One region of the Alteromonas australica genome, then DNA from elsewhere that is predicted to be linked to it. Evidence: predicted binding sites of a transcription regulator. Region 1 holds the regulator's gene; each other region holds the start of a gene.

Region 1 (4,472 bases):
GGTCAGTTTATCGGTATCTATGTATAAGTCTGCTCGTTCAATCACAGGAGCGAGTAAAGCGGCTTCCGCTTTAATAGATTCAGACAAAGACTTATTCAGTTTTGCCAATGGATGTAATCGTCGGGTTTCACTAAAGCGTTTGACGAGAATGTCGTCACTGGCATCAATGTAGACGATGGTCATGGACCAAGAAGAGGGAAGGTAGTCGAGTATTTCAACTAAATCGTCTGGGTTTTTGGGTAGGTTACGTACATCAATACTTACAGCAACTTGATCGTATTCGTCGACTACCGTATGGGTAAGGGTAGGTAATAAATTGACGGGAATATTATCTACGCAATAATACCCTAAATCTTCCAGTGCCCGTAAAGCAACAGACTTCCCTGACCCCGAACGACCACTAATAATAATTAGTTTCAATTGGCCTCTCCCTTAAGATGGCATTAGAGTTAGCTTAGCGCTGCAATAATATCGTCGCTATTGGTGGCACGCCTAATTGCCTTCACGGTCTCTTTGTCACTCAATTTACCTGCAACCGTGGCTAGGGTTTGTAAGTGCCCCTCGGTTTGCTCTTCTGGAACCAATAAGGCAAAGAAAATATCTACCGGTTGGTTGTCCAGCGCGTCAAAGTTGATGGCAGGGTTACTAGTTACAATAATGGCGATAACACTTTCCAATCCTGCCAGTCGACCATGAGGCAGTGCAATACCATTTCCAATACCCGTACTGCCCATTCTCTCGCGGTTCAATAGGCTAGTGAGTACTGTCGTTTCATCAATATTATCGTTGTTTTTGGCAGCGATATTACTGATGATCTCTAGAATTCGTTTTTTGCTGTTACATTGAACCGCACATTCAGTGCGGTCCAAACTTACGATTGCTTGAATTTCCATAAGCGTGAGTTAATGCTTTTTCAGCTTTTCCTTATGCTTTATGACTTGCCTGTCTAGTTTGTCAACCATGCTGTCTATTGCTGCATACATATCAGTATTTTCAGAGGAAGCAAAAACCTCAGCGCCACTTAAATGCATGGTCGCTTCGGCTTTCTGATTAAGTTTTTCAACATTGAGAATGACATGCACATTAGAAATGTGATCAAAGTGCCTCTCTAGTTTGCTGAACTTGGTATCGACATAATTACGCAAAGAGTCGGTGATTTCGACGTGATGACCAGTAAGGTTGATTTGCATATTTCGTCTTCCTTATATTTATGAGCCAGTTAAAGTAAGCTCTTTCGCTGGTTAGACGGTGGAATCGACAATGATTCCCGGTATTTTGCTATTGTCCGCCGGGCGACTTTAATGCCCTGTTCGGCCAACAATTGAGCAATCTTGCTATCACTTAGTGGCTTGCTTGGCGTTTCAGCCGCTACAAGCTTTTTAATCAGCGCGCGGATGGCAGTAGATGAACACTCACCCCCAGACTCCGTGGCAACGTGACTAGAAAAGAAGTACTTCAATTCAAATATCCCACGTGGGGTATGCATATACTTTTGCGTGGTGACACGTGAAATGGTGGATTCATGCATATCAACCATTTCAGCAACATCGTTAAGCACCATGGGCTTCATCATTTCAGGGCCATATTCAAAAAAGCCCATTTGTTGCTGCACAATACAATTTGCAACCTTCATCAAGGTGTCGTTTCTTGATTCAAGACTTTTAATAAACCATTTTGCTTCCTGCATATGAGAGCGAATGAACTGCGAGTCGCTACTATTTTTCGCTCTTCTGCTCATGGCCGCATATTGCTGGTTCACACTAAGTTTAGGCAAGCTATCTGGATTAAGTTCAACCACCCAACGACCATTTTTCTTGGTGACCGAGACATCGGGTATAACATACTCAGGCTCTTTAGTGATAAGAGCGCTACCTGGGCGAGGATTCAATGTTTGCAACAAGCGCATAGCTTCGCGTAATTGATCTTCTTTAAGACGGCTTTTACGCATCAGCGTACGATAGTCTTTGCTACTGAGTAGGTCTGAGTATTCTTCTATCAGTTGTTTGGCTTCTTTTAACCAAGGCGTATCATCTGAAAATTGGCGAAGCTGAACCATCAAGCATTCTTGCGGTGTACGAGAGCCTGAACCAATGGGGTCGAACATTTGAATGCGTTTTAACACACATTCTACTTCGTCCAATTCAACCGGCTCTTCCATATCTTCGGAATTTACAGAATCTAAAATGTCGTCAAGGGTGACGGTAAGATAACCAGACTCGTCAATTGAATCGATAATAGCCGTTGCGATGGCACGGTCAGTATCTGAAAAGTGGGTAAGACGCATTTGCCATAGCAAATGTGCTTGAATGTCTTCGGTGGTTTCGCCTTGGAAAATCTGCTCATCGTCATTATTCGAGGGCCCAGGGGCGGGTGCAGAAGACGCTGAGTAATATTCGTCCCACGTGCTGTCTATGGGTAATTCATCAGGTAGGTCATTCTTCTCTAATGCGTCACCGGCTTCAAGCGTATCGCTTGATGCGGTAGTAACGGCGTCTTGAGCGACGTCATCCCCGTCGATATTGTTTTTCTCTAATTGAGGCTCATCACTGCCTTCTTCTACTTCAAGTAGAGGATTTGAGTCTAGGGCTTCCTGGATCTCCTGTTGCAGGTCGAGCGTTGACAGCTGCAGCAGTTTTATCGCCTGCTGTAGCTGAGGTGTCATGGTAAGTTGTTGACTGAACTTTAACTGTAAAGATGGTTTCATCTACGTCTTATTTACTGTGCTCTTATTGTGAATATACCAGGTGCATAATTTGAAAAATGACAATTCTGTTACATTAACTATAGCCTGAATTGTTCACCTAGGTATACATCCCTTACTTTTTGATTACTTAAAACCTGCTCTGCCGTTCCTTGGGCTATTAATTCACCGTGACTCACAATGTAGGCTTTTTCACATACATCCAATGTTTCTCGTACATTGTGGTCTGTAATGAGGATACCGATACCTCTATCACGAAGGTGCTGTATTATCTTCTTTATATCATTAACCGATATAGGATCAACACCAGCAAATGGTTCATCGAGTAAAATAAATTGCGGATTGGCTGCTAGCGCACGCGCAATCTCTACGCGCCGGCGTTCTCCACCTGATAAACTCATTCCTGTACTATTACGTATATGGTTAATATTAAATTCATCAAGAAGGGCGTCGGCTTCTTCTTCCTGTTGTGATGAATTTAAATCTTTTCGTGTCTGTAAAATCGCCATGATGTTTTCAAACACGGTTAGCTTGCGAAAAATAGAGGCTTCCTGTGGCAGGTAGCCAATGCCCTTACGTGCGCGTTCGTGCATAGGCTGGTGGGTGAGCTCACCATCATCAATGGTGATTTTTCCCTTATCTAGTGGCACAAGACCCACAATCATGTAAAAGGTGGTGGTTTTACCTGCGCCGTTAGGGCCTAATAAGCCCACGATTTGCCCGGTTGAGACCGACAAACTAACGTCTCTCACTACTTGGCGAGATTTATAGGCTTTGGCTAAGTTACTTGCGCTTAGTGTTGCCATGGTTAGTTATCGTCCTCGTTATTCTCGTCTTCTTTCGCCTTCTCATCGGTCAGCTTGCGAATCGCTTCTGGTCGAAAAACGGTGGTCACTCTGCCTTCATCATTGTCACCGCTGCCGGTGGCAAGAAGCTGTTCGGTAATCATGTCAAAGGTGATTTTATCGCCTTTCACAGAACTGGTGTCTTGTTGCAGCTCTGCATTGCCGTCTAACGAGAGAGTGCGATTAACCACTTCATAGCGAATTTCATTGGCTTTGGCTGTTACCGGGGTGCCGTCTTCTAAGGTTTGCGAATAACTTGCTGGCGCGCCTCTGGCGATGAATATCTCACGGCCTTCGCCTTCTGTTGCAACCACTTCCACTTCATCTGCGTTAATCACTAACGTGCCTTGGGAAATACGCACGTTATCCTTAAACAACGAGGTTTTATTCTTACCATCAACAAACTGCGATTTAGAATCTACCTTTATCGGTTTGTTAAAGTCGCTTTCTGTCGCCGACGCTGTAACTGCAAAAAAACCTAAAATTAGGCTAGTTGCTAGGGGAATAAATGGTTTGTACATGGTCAATTAGCTCATATTCCTGGGTACGTAAATTAGCGTTAAACCCGTTGCTATTAATTACATATCGCAAGCCTCGAATTTCCACTGGCTCGTCAGAAGCCATTTGCTTGCTGTTCAAATTGATTTCTATAAACGCCGTTTGTATGGTTCTTACAAAATCATCTTGGCTTTGGTTTTCAATTAAAACATTATTTTCTAATTGAATTAATTCGTTATTGTACAGCGTCCCTTCAACGGCGGTGACTTCCCACGGTGCTTTTGCATTGTCGCTATATAAGGTATATCTGGGCTGTTGAAACAAAACAAACCCCAATTGATCGTAGTGTTCCATTGCGCGCGCAAATACTTTGTGATTTAACGCTCCGTCTTTGTCGTATAAGGTGGTGGTGATATTTTTGGCTGTAT
Region 2 (4,472 bases), 1.7 Mb from region 1:
AAACTGCTTTAAGGTATCACTTAAGCGTGACAAGATAGATTCTCTCGCTTTTCTGTTTTGCGCGCTAACCGCCAGCGTTCGAACAAACCAGTAAACGTTGAGTAGCGCAAACACAATCAGTGGTATGTTTTCCACTATCGGCATGTAATAGCTCAGTTCTTCTGCAAAAGCGTACTCTTGAAATTGTATAAGAATATCTAATGCATTGGCCGACCATAGCCAGTTGCCGCCTAGAAATAGCACCAATAATATTACCCACTTGGCTATGGCGCTTGGCCCACTGTAGCTTTTAAAGGTGCTGGTGGTGAAGTGGTGGTTTTGCGACAAATTATACGCATATTCACGGTTGTGCGATGACACGGGAAATTGTGCATCGGCTCTGGCATAGATAAACCAGTCACCTTCATCTAAGCCGCCAATAATGTCTTCAGCAAAGCCTTGCTCACGTATTTCATCGTTTGCTAATTTAATAACGAGCTTCCCTGTCATTTTCGACTGTCGAAGACGGTTACTGCTTACACTCGTTTCGGTTTCTGTACGTTGATACCGGTTGCCGTGATAAACATCGTAACTGCGGGTGGTGGTTTTGGTGGTAGTGACATCACTGACATTCGAGCTAGTATCCCTAGACACCACCTTTGCAAGCATACAAGATACGTTTACCTCACAGTCCTGATCCTTTCCCAACACCCGTTTATGGGTGTAGGCTTCACTATAATCTACATGAAACTGGCCTAGTAAGTCGCTCTCAATAGCGGCAACATTGGTTGTTTGAACGCGGCTTGAATCGGTATTTTGCTGTGAACCGCAAGAGGCGCAGAACACGCTATCACTTGCTATGCGCTCTTCACACCGGTGGCAAAATATATCACTTGGCATGTGCTCGCGCGCCGCTAAATGAAACCCAAGTTGTTTTTTAGTTACGTTTAAGAACGCGTCCATGGCACCGGTCAAGGTGGCGTGTTTTTCCAGCTGTTTTTCATGTTTATTTCCATTAGCTACGTACTCTAGCAAAAACGTAACGAATGCAACGAGAAGAGCGCCCCCCAACATCTCTGGGCCAGCGCCAAGCACCGAACCAAAACCAAACATCGCCAAAACAAAGGTTAATACAAACCAGTACGACTTAGGGCGGTCTGAGGGGGTAAACCAGCTATCAATGTTATATTGCTGATTCTCGTCTCTGTGCACTATCGCAGCTGGCACTTTGGTGTCGTCGGTAACGCGCGCTTTGGCTTCTCGACCCATGATTTGGTGTGTGAGCGTTAGGCTGGTAGGAAAGACAACAGAAAGCACATCCCCTTTCTTAATATTCTCAAAAACACGGCTCTCAGCATTCAAACTGAATTGGTGAAGTTGACCGTTTTTATCGCAAAGCGCTATCCACCAAAAACTGTGGGTAAGATTGGCGTTGCTAGAAGAGTAGTTTCGTTTATACAAATAGCTGGAGGTGACTCTACCTGTTACTGTCCATGCGTTTTCATAGGCGGTTTTTAGTGTTGCGAAGGCATCAGGTGCAATGTCATCTAGGTGTTTAAGCTGAGGGGCATCCTCTAGTGCATTGCCGCTATAGGAACAATATTTGTCCCCAACAAAAACGGCACGATCTCGCTGTTGCATATGTTCTCCTTGTGTTTTTCATTCTTCCTCGCCTTATTAACTTTAAATAGGGCAAGCGTAATGTAGCTTAAATTTATCGCTACTCACACTTTTTTTATAATAATGAGTATGTTGCGTTATACCGGAAGGACTTATTCGTTAATATGACTGCTGTTGGGAGCGAGGAGTAGTTTTCGGATAGCGTGTGGGCTATTAGCGGTAGCGTACGTTTACTTTTATTATGACAAACTTCGCTAATAAGGCGTCAAATTCACCATATTATGGCGTTAACGTAACCGTTAAAATTTATAGTATTTGTAAGCTTATGATTTATATAAAATTAATAATTGGCTAGGCAATTGCTTGTTAAGCGTTAAACAAAAAACCAATCTCTTTTGGAACTTACTATGACTGTAAAATTGGAAGATCGCCCCATAGAGCAAGTACGTGAAGAAGTCATCGATAAACTCATTTATCACTATAGTCACGGCGTGATATCCGCAGAAGCTTTTGAGCGTCGCCTTGACGCCGCTATGGCCAGTCTATCACATCAAGAAATTGTTGATTTGGCGTCAGATTTAACCATGAATGTAGACGACCAATTTAACAACCGAAAGCAGCAGCAATTTAGTATTAATTACGCCAGCAGCAATATTCCTGAAACCGAAACCATGATAAACGTGTTGGGAGGATCTAACCGCACAGGCATGTGGGAAGTTCCAAAAGAAATCAAAGTATTGTGTTTAATGGGCGGCGCGGATATAGATTTTTCAGATGCTATTTTTACGTCATCTAACGTTACGATAAAAGCGTTGTGCGTAATGGGGGGCATTGATATTAAGGTGCCTGAAAACGTCAATGTGGTTACAAAGGCATTTTGCTTCATGGGTGGGCTAGATAATAAGGCGCCGTCCATTGCTAACAGGCAAGCCCCAACCATCACCATTGAAGGGTTTGTAATGATGGGAGGTGTAGACGTGGGTTTGAAACGCACGATTAAGGAAAAATTTGTGGCTTTTGCTAACCAAATGAAGTCTGCTTTTAGTTCTAACCAGCGTTAAACGTGCACATTAAGAAATAACACTTAAACGTGCAAAGTACATTGGCTATCCAAGAGCCATGTGTACTTTGCACCTTGTCTATCTGTTAGCTTTATAAGCTGCTCATGCTTTGCACTGATACAGGCCCTACACCGGCTGCTTCTACTTCTTTCTTAATTTTTTCAGCATCGCCAATAATTAACCAGGTTAACTTGCCGGGCATCACGACTTGCGCGGCGGCTTTTTCAAGGTCGTCTAAGGTAAGCACATTGTATTGTTCTACCAAGGTTTCTGGGTAGTTATAGGGGCGATTAAAACGGCTACTCGATAGTAAGCTTCCCAACACGGCAGTTGACGTTTCATATTGGCCAGGCAGTGAACGCACTTGGTCTAAACGTGCACGTTCAAGCTCGTCGGGCATAGGTGGTTTATCACCTAAGTAGCTATTGAGCTCTTTTTTGAGTTCAACCAAGGACGCGCCAGTTTTGTCGGTTTGCACAGGGGCGTACACCATAAATGGTCGTTGGCCGCGAGCATCTTGCAAAAAGGTATAGGCGCCATAAGCCCAGCCTTTGTCTTCACGCAAATTCATATTCACCCTAGCGGTAAATGCGCCACCCAGCGTTTGGTTCATGGTTTCTATGGCAATGTTGTTGTCTATACCTGTGGGAGGGGCTAAATGTGCAGCAAGAATAAGCGATTGCTGAGAGCCAGGGCGGTCGATGATTATGGTTCTACCTTGTTCAGGGAGGTTAGCTTGCGCAATTTGCTTTATCCCTTTACTTCCCTTAGCTTGCCACTTCCCAAACTCGTCTTCTAACACCGTTTTTACTTCATCAAGAGAAGTATCACCCACCACAAAGAGGGTGGCGTTATCGGGGCGAAGCCACGTGTCCTTAAAGTTGATTAAATCTTGGCGGGTGATGGCGCTTACGTCCGCTTCTGTGCCTGTCCCGGTAAATGGAATGCCATAAGCGTGGCCGTCACCGTAAATAAGCGGGGGAAGTAGGGTTAAGGCTATACTCACCGGGCGAGATTTCTGTTGCGCAATGCTGTTTAAAATGAGGGTGCGCTGGCGTTCAATTTCTTCTTTTGCGAACGTTGGGGCAGTGATGATGTCACCCATTAGTGCCACAGCATCACTCATGTTTTCTTTTAAAACCGACATGCGCACCGTGGTGGTGTCTAGGTTAGAGCCGCTGCGTAACTCCACCCCTAATTGCTCTAGTTCAGCGGCGAGCTCAAGGGCATCATATTTACCTGCGCCTTCATCTAGCATGCGGGTAGTAAACTCCGCTAAACCAAGTTTACCGCCTGCGTCTGCTGCGTATCCTGCATCAAATTGCATGGCAATATTAACCAAGGGCACTGTACTACGATTAGCAAATACCAGTTTTATGCCGTTCGATAGGGTGGTTACTTCAACGTTGGGGAAAGACAGCTGTGTTTCCGAGGTGATAGCAGGCAAACCTGTGCTTCTATCTACACCGTCACTGGTGGCGGCATGTTCAGCAAAAGGGATATAGGTAATTTGATGCCAGCCGTCGCTCAGCCATTGTTGTGCGGCAGCTTTTACTTTTTTCGGCGTTGTATTAGCCAGTTCCTTTAGCTCGGTTTTAAAATAGTTAGGGTCGTTGGCGACAAATTCGCCGCTTGCTAAGGTATCTGCTTTACCGCCAAATCCACCTACTTCTTCTAAGCCTCGAATAATTGCAGCTTTGCGCTTTGTTGATACAAGTTTTACTTCATCTTTCGTTGGGCCTTTTTTCAAAAATTGGTTGATGATTTTGTCCATTTCTCGTTCAACAACAGCTGGGTCTTCGCCTTGTTTTA
Region 3 (4,472 bases), 380 kb from region 1:
TGATATAAGCCAGTCCACAGGAATGGCGTTAAATTCAGGGTCGGCGTAAAACTTGGCTCTATCTTCAAATGCCAGTTTCTTTGCCTCAACAAAGGTGTGAATGTAGTCTGCCGAATCAAACCCCATGCCTTCAATATCATAACGTTCCAATATATTGAGTATTTGCAGTGCCGCTATGCCTTGCCCATTGGGTGGGAGCTCCCACACGTCGTAGCCACGATAATTTGCAGACACGGGCTCAACCCACTCTGACGTATGAGATGATAAATCTTGATACGAAAGGTATCCCCCTTGGCTTTTCATATATGCGTCAATAATTCTGGCGATATCCCCTTTGTAGAAAGCATCGCGGCCGCCAGTCGCAATTTTCTCATAGGTGACGGCGAGGCCGGGGTTTTTAAATATATCGCCCTTTTGAGGCAACTTACCATTAATCAAAAAGGTTTCAGCGAACCCTTCGTAGTGCCCAATGCGCTCTGCATTGACTTGCCAATAGTAAGCAATGAGTTCAGAAACAGGAAAACCATTTCGCGCGTACCGGATGGCAGGCGTGAGCAGGGTCGACATAGGTAACGTGCCAAATTTGTTGTGCAATTCAAACCAACCGTCCACCGCACCTGGCACAGAGACCGGCAAGGGGCCAAATTTGGGAATCTGTGTCAGTCCTTTTTCAGTAAATACGTCAGCGGTGAGTTGTCGAGGAGAGCGGCCTGATGCATTTAGCCCGTACAGCTTATTTTCTTCAGCATACCAAACCATAGCAAAGAGATCGCCGCCCACACCTGAACCCGTGGGCTCTACCAGGCCCAACATGGCGTTAGCAGCAATGGCCGCATCTATGGCATTGCCGCCTTGCTTCAAAATGTCCAACGCCACTTGGGTGGCGAGTGGCTGGCTGGTCGCCACCATACCATTTTGCGCAATCACCTCAGACCGACTTGCAAAGGGCTTTCCAGTAATTCTGTCGTAGCCATTTGCAAAATGACTGACAAACAGGAAGAACACACTCACAACTAAGCACACTCGAAACAACATTTTCTATTCCCTGTTATCAACCTCTTTCAGCGATTAAGAGGTAAAGATATTTTTATATTATGCGCAACGCACCAAGACTAACGTCAGAGTCCATACACACTAGGTGCTTTGCATCCTACACTAGCAAGTCGCCACGGTCTCTCCTAGTGTAGACTTATTTGGTCAAGGTGAAAAACGAAAAAAGCCCTGCAATTGCAGGGCTTAAACTTGGTGATGAAGGCATTATTATTGTATTTTAATTTGCCTCTCGGACTTTCTTACGAACGACCGCCAGTGAAATCAGGATAAGCTTCCAATCCACATTCACTCATATCTACGCCGTCGAATTCTTCTTCTTCGCTTACACGGATACCCATGATTGCTTTAAGCGCTAACCAAACAACCAAGCTGGTTACAAATACCCATACGAAGATGGTCACTGCACCTAAAAGCTGACCGGTAATGCTTGAACCATCGTTAGTGAAAGGCACTAGGATTAGACCTAAAAGACCTACCACACCGTGAACAGAGATAGCGCCTACTGGATCATCAATCTTAAGCTTATCAAGGGTTACAATGCTTAGTACAACAAGGATACCACCTAGGCCACCGAATAAAGTTGCTTCAAGGGGGGTTGGTGTTGAAGGCTCAGCAGTAATAGCAACTAGACCTGCAAGTGCGCCGTTTAATGCCATTGTTAGGTCGGCTTTACCGAACATGATACGTGCGACGATAAGCGCTGCGATAGTACCGCCAGCTGCAGCTGCGTTTGTATTCATAAATACGATAGCCACTGAGTTTGCGCTTTCTACAGTAGCCGTAGCAAGTACAGAACCACCGTTGAAGCCAAACCAACCCATCCAAAGAATGAATGTACCTAGTGTAGCTAGAGGTAAGTTTGCACCGGGGATTGCGTTAACTTTACCGTCAGCAGTGTACTTACCTTTACGAGCACCAAGTACAAGTACGCCAGCCAATGCAGCCGCTGCGCCTGCCATGTGCACGATACCTGAACCCGCGAAGTCAGAGAAACCTTCGTCGCCAAGCGTGTACATGCCGAAGACCGCTTCGCCGCCCCATGTCCAAGCACCTTCCATTGGATAGATAAGGCCTGTCATTACCACTGCAAAAGCAAGGAATGCCCATAGCTTCATACGTTCAGCGACAGCACCTGATACAATTGACATTGCCGTTGCAACGAACACAACTTGGAAGAAGAAGTCAGCAGATGGCGCATAGGTTGCTGCGTCTTCAGCAACACCAGTCGCACCGTCGCCCATGATGCCGTCTAGGAAGATACCGCCGCCGTACATGATGTCATAACCGCAAATCATATACATTGTGCAAGCAATAGCAAAAAGTGACACGTTTTTAGTTAGAATTTCTGTGGTATTTTTCGCTCGAACCAAACCGGCTTCTAGCATTGCAAAACCTGCAGCCATCCACATGACTAGTGCACCGCAGATTAAGAAGTAAAAGGTATCTAGCGCATACCCAAGTTCAAAAGTGATTTCCATTATGGTTTTCTCCGCAAATATATCGTAGTGGCTTACAGCGCGTCGCTATCCGACTCACCAGTTCGAATACGAACAGCGTGTTCAAGGTCGTAAACAAACACCTTGCCGTCCCCAATCTTGCCTGTTTTGGCTGCGCCAACGATGGCTTCAACCAGGCGTTCTACTTGATCATCCTGAACTGCAATTTCCAGTTTAACCTTAGGTAGAAAATCCACCTGATATTCCGCCCCGCGGTAAAGTTCAGTGTGTCCTTTTTGACGTCCGAAACCTTTCACTTCGGTAACGGTTAACCCGTCAATTCCGATTTCTGAAATGGCTTCACGAACATCATCTAGCTTGAAAGGCTTGATGATAGCTGTGACTAGTTTCATGAGTTGCTCCCAGTATGTAATGGTTATATGGCACATAGTGTGTCTTATGGGATTGTTAAACCAAGAGATGTGCCACAAATTCTTATCTATAAAAAACAACCACTTAGGCAAAACGGTAAACAAAAACGCAACATTTAATGCACTATTTCTGTGCAACCGCATTGCGCTGCCCACAATTGGAGCAATATGAGGTAGATAAACTAATTAATACGATAAATATAGGACGGAACTTTTGTATGTATAGTGCGGTCTGTATCTGTTGATGACAGCGATAACCCATTTTATCCAAGATACACCGGCACATATTTACGTTCCTAAGCGCAAGCCTTGGGGACGCGCCCTTGTTGTGTCTGGCTTATTGCACGCGATGGTGGTGCTGGTGATAATATTGGCTCACCCGCATATCATTGAAACTCGAGAAACCGTTTTAAAACCAACAATAAAAGCCCAGCTATACTTCCCGTTAGTCAAGGCGCCCACAAAGGTGGAACCACCCGCTCCCACCATTGAAGATGCGCCGGAAATGCCGCCCGTAAGCGCGCGCCATACACCAGTAACGCCAAACAAAACGGCAGACACGTTACCAGCCCACATCGAGGATGAAAGCGCACCAGCTTCACAAGAGAAGGCTGCTGAGCCACCGGAAACTTTGCCCCTAAATGAAGCAAAAAAGCCGGTATCTACTGATACAATGACACAAAATGCAGAGCAGCCCTCCAAACCCTCAGTAAGCGCCCAAAATCAACGAGCGGGCAAGTTAAACCTGTCACCTCGGGTGGGTGCACTTGATTATTTATCTAGTCAGCACGAACAAGCGATTGAAGAAGAAAGTCGTCGAGCAGCAAAAGAATTTAGAGAAAAAAAGAATAGCCCAGATATCGTGGACACGCGGAAAGGCAAAGAAGATAGAAGTTATCATGAACGCCCTAAAAAACGAATTAACTGCTCTTCAACGATGAATAAGTCCTTTGCTATCGTTGCGACGTGGACTGGGGGTACACTTGAATGTACCAATACCGGCGAACACGACAAGTTTATTGAAGCCCGTATCAATAAAGAGAAAGTTAACTAAATTTATAATGACGAATTCAAATAGTGACACCCACCGCCCACCGTGACGCGCGCGTTCTTTTGACACTATATATTTCTCTTTAAAACAACAAATCGCATGAACAACGCAGGCAATGCATTACTCATTAGCGCCCCCACCAGAATAAAAGCAATAGCCAGGCCTACCGCGGCAGAAAGGGCGCTCATTCCAAAAACATACAGCGCAATACTGGAAATAACAGGCGTAGCAAAACTTAAGCTTGCTAACAAAGCCTTATTCCCAAATTTCAGCCCTGCATCCCACAAATAAAATGCCCCTCCCACGGGCCCTAAGCCAAGCATGATCGCACTTACCCATGCCTGGTAAGAAAATTGCCAGTGGCTTTCTTCAAGCAATAGGTGAGCAACAAGTGCTAACACCGCCACCGCACCAGAAATCCAGCCAATATCTTCGACATGGCTATTGGTGCGCGACATAAACCAAGAATATCCCGACCAAATAAACGCACATGCCAGGGCA

Evidence for each region. The regulator sigma-54, encoded in region 1, starts transcription at its own class of promoters, with help from an activator protein. The targets are predictions, from matches to a motif close to GTTGGCACGNNNNTNGNNT.
Region 2: EP13_RS11510 (LiaF domain-containing protein) is a predicted target of sigma-54. The motif match lies at 1,946-1,964, and genes of this name have one in related genera.
Region 3: glnK (P-II family nitrogen regulator) is a predicted target of sigma-54. The motif match lies at 2,961-2,979, and genes of this name have one in related genera.

What each region holds. Positions count from the first base shown of each region.
Region 1 covers NZ_CP008849.1:858,962-863,433, forward strand. Annotated here, with positions in the region: gene rapZ (RNase adapter RapZ) at 1-420, opposite strand, end outside; gene ptsN (PTS IIA-like nitrogen regulatory protein PtsN) at 450-893, opposite strand; gene hpf (ribosome hibernation promoting factor) at 903-1,190, opposite strand; gene EP13_RS03740 (RNA polymerase factor sigma-54) at 1,220-2,704, opposite strand; gene lptB (LPS export ABC transporter ATP-binding protein) at 2,782-3,507, opposite strand; gene lptA (lipopolysaccharide transport periplasmic protein LptA) at 3,510-4,067, opposite strand; gene lptC (LPS export ABC transporter periplasmic protein LptC) at 4,036-4,472, opposite strand, start outside.
Region 2 covers NZ_CP008849.1:2,603,549-2,608,020, reverse strand. Annotated here, with positions in the region: gene EP13_RS11515 (hypothetical protein) at 1-1,620, opposite strand, end outside; gene EP13_RS11510 (LiaF domain-containing protein) at 2,007-2,660, shown strand; gene EP13_RS11505 (M16 family metallopeptidase) at 2,752-4,472, opposite strand, start outside.
Region 3 covers NZ_CP008849.1:480,656-485,127, reverse strand. Annotated here, with positions in the region: gene ggt (gamma-glutamyltransferase) at 1-1,035, opposite strand, end outside; gene EP13_RS02070 (ammonium transporter) at 1,293-2,531, opposite strand; gene glnK (P-II family nitrogen regulator) at 2,564-2,902, opposite strand; gene EP13_RS02060 (hypothetical protein) at 3,165-3,974, shown strand; gene EP13_RS02055 (DMT family transporter) at 4,040-4,472, opposite strand, start outside.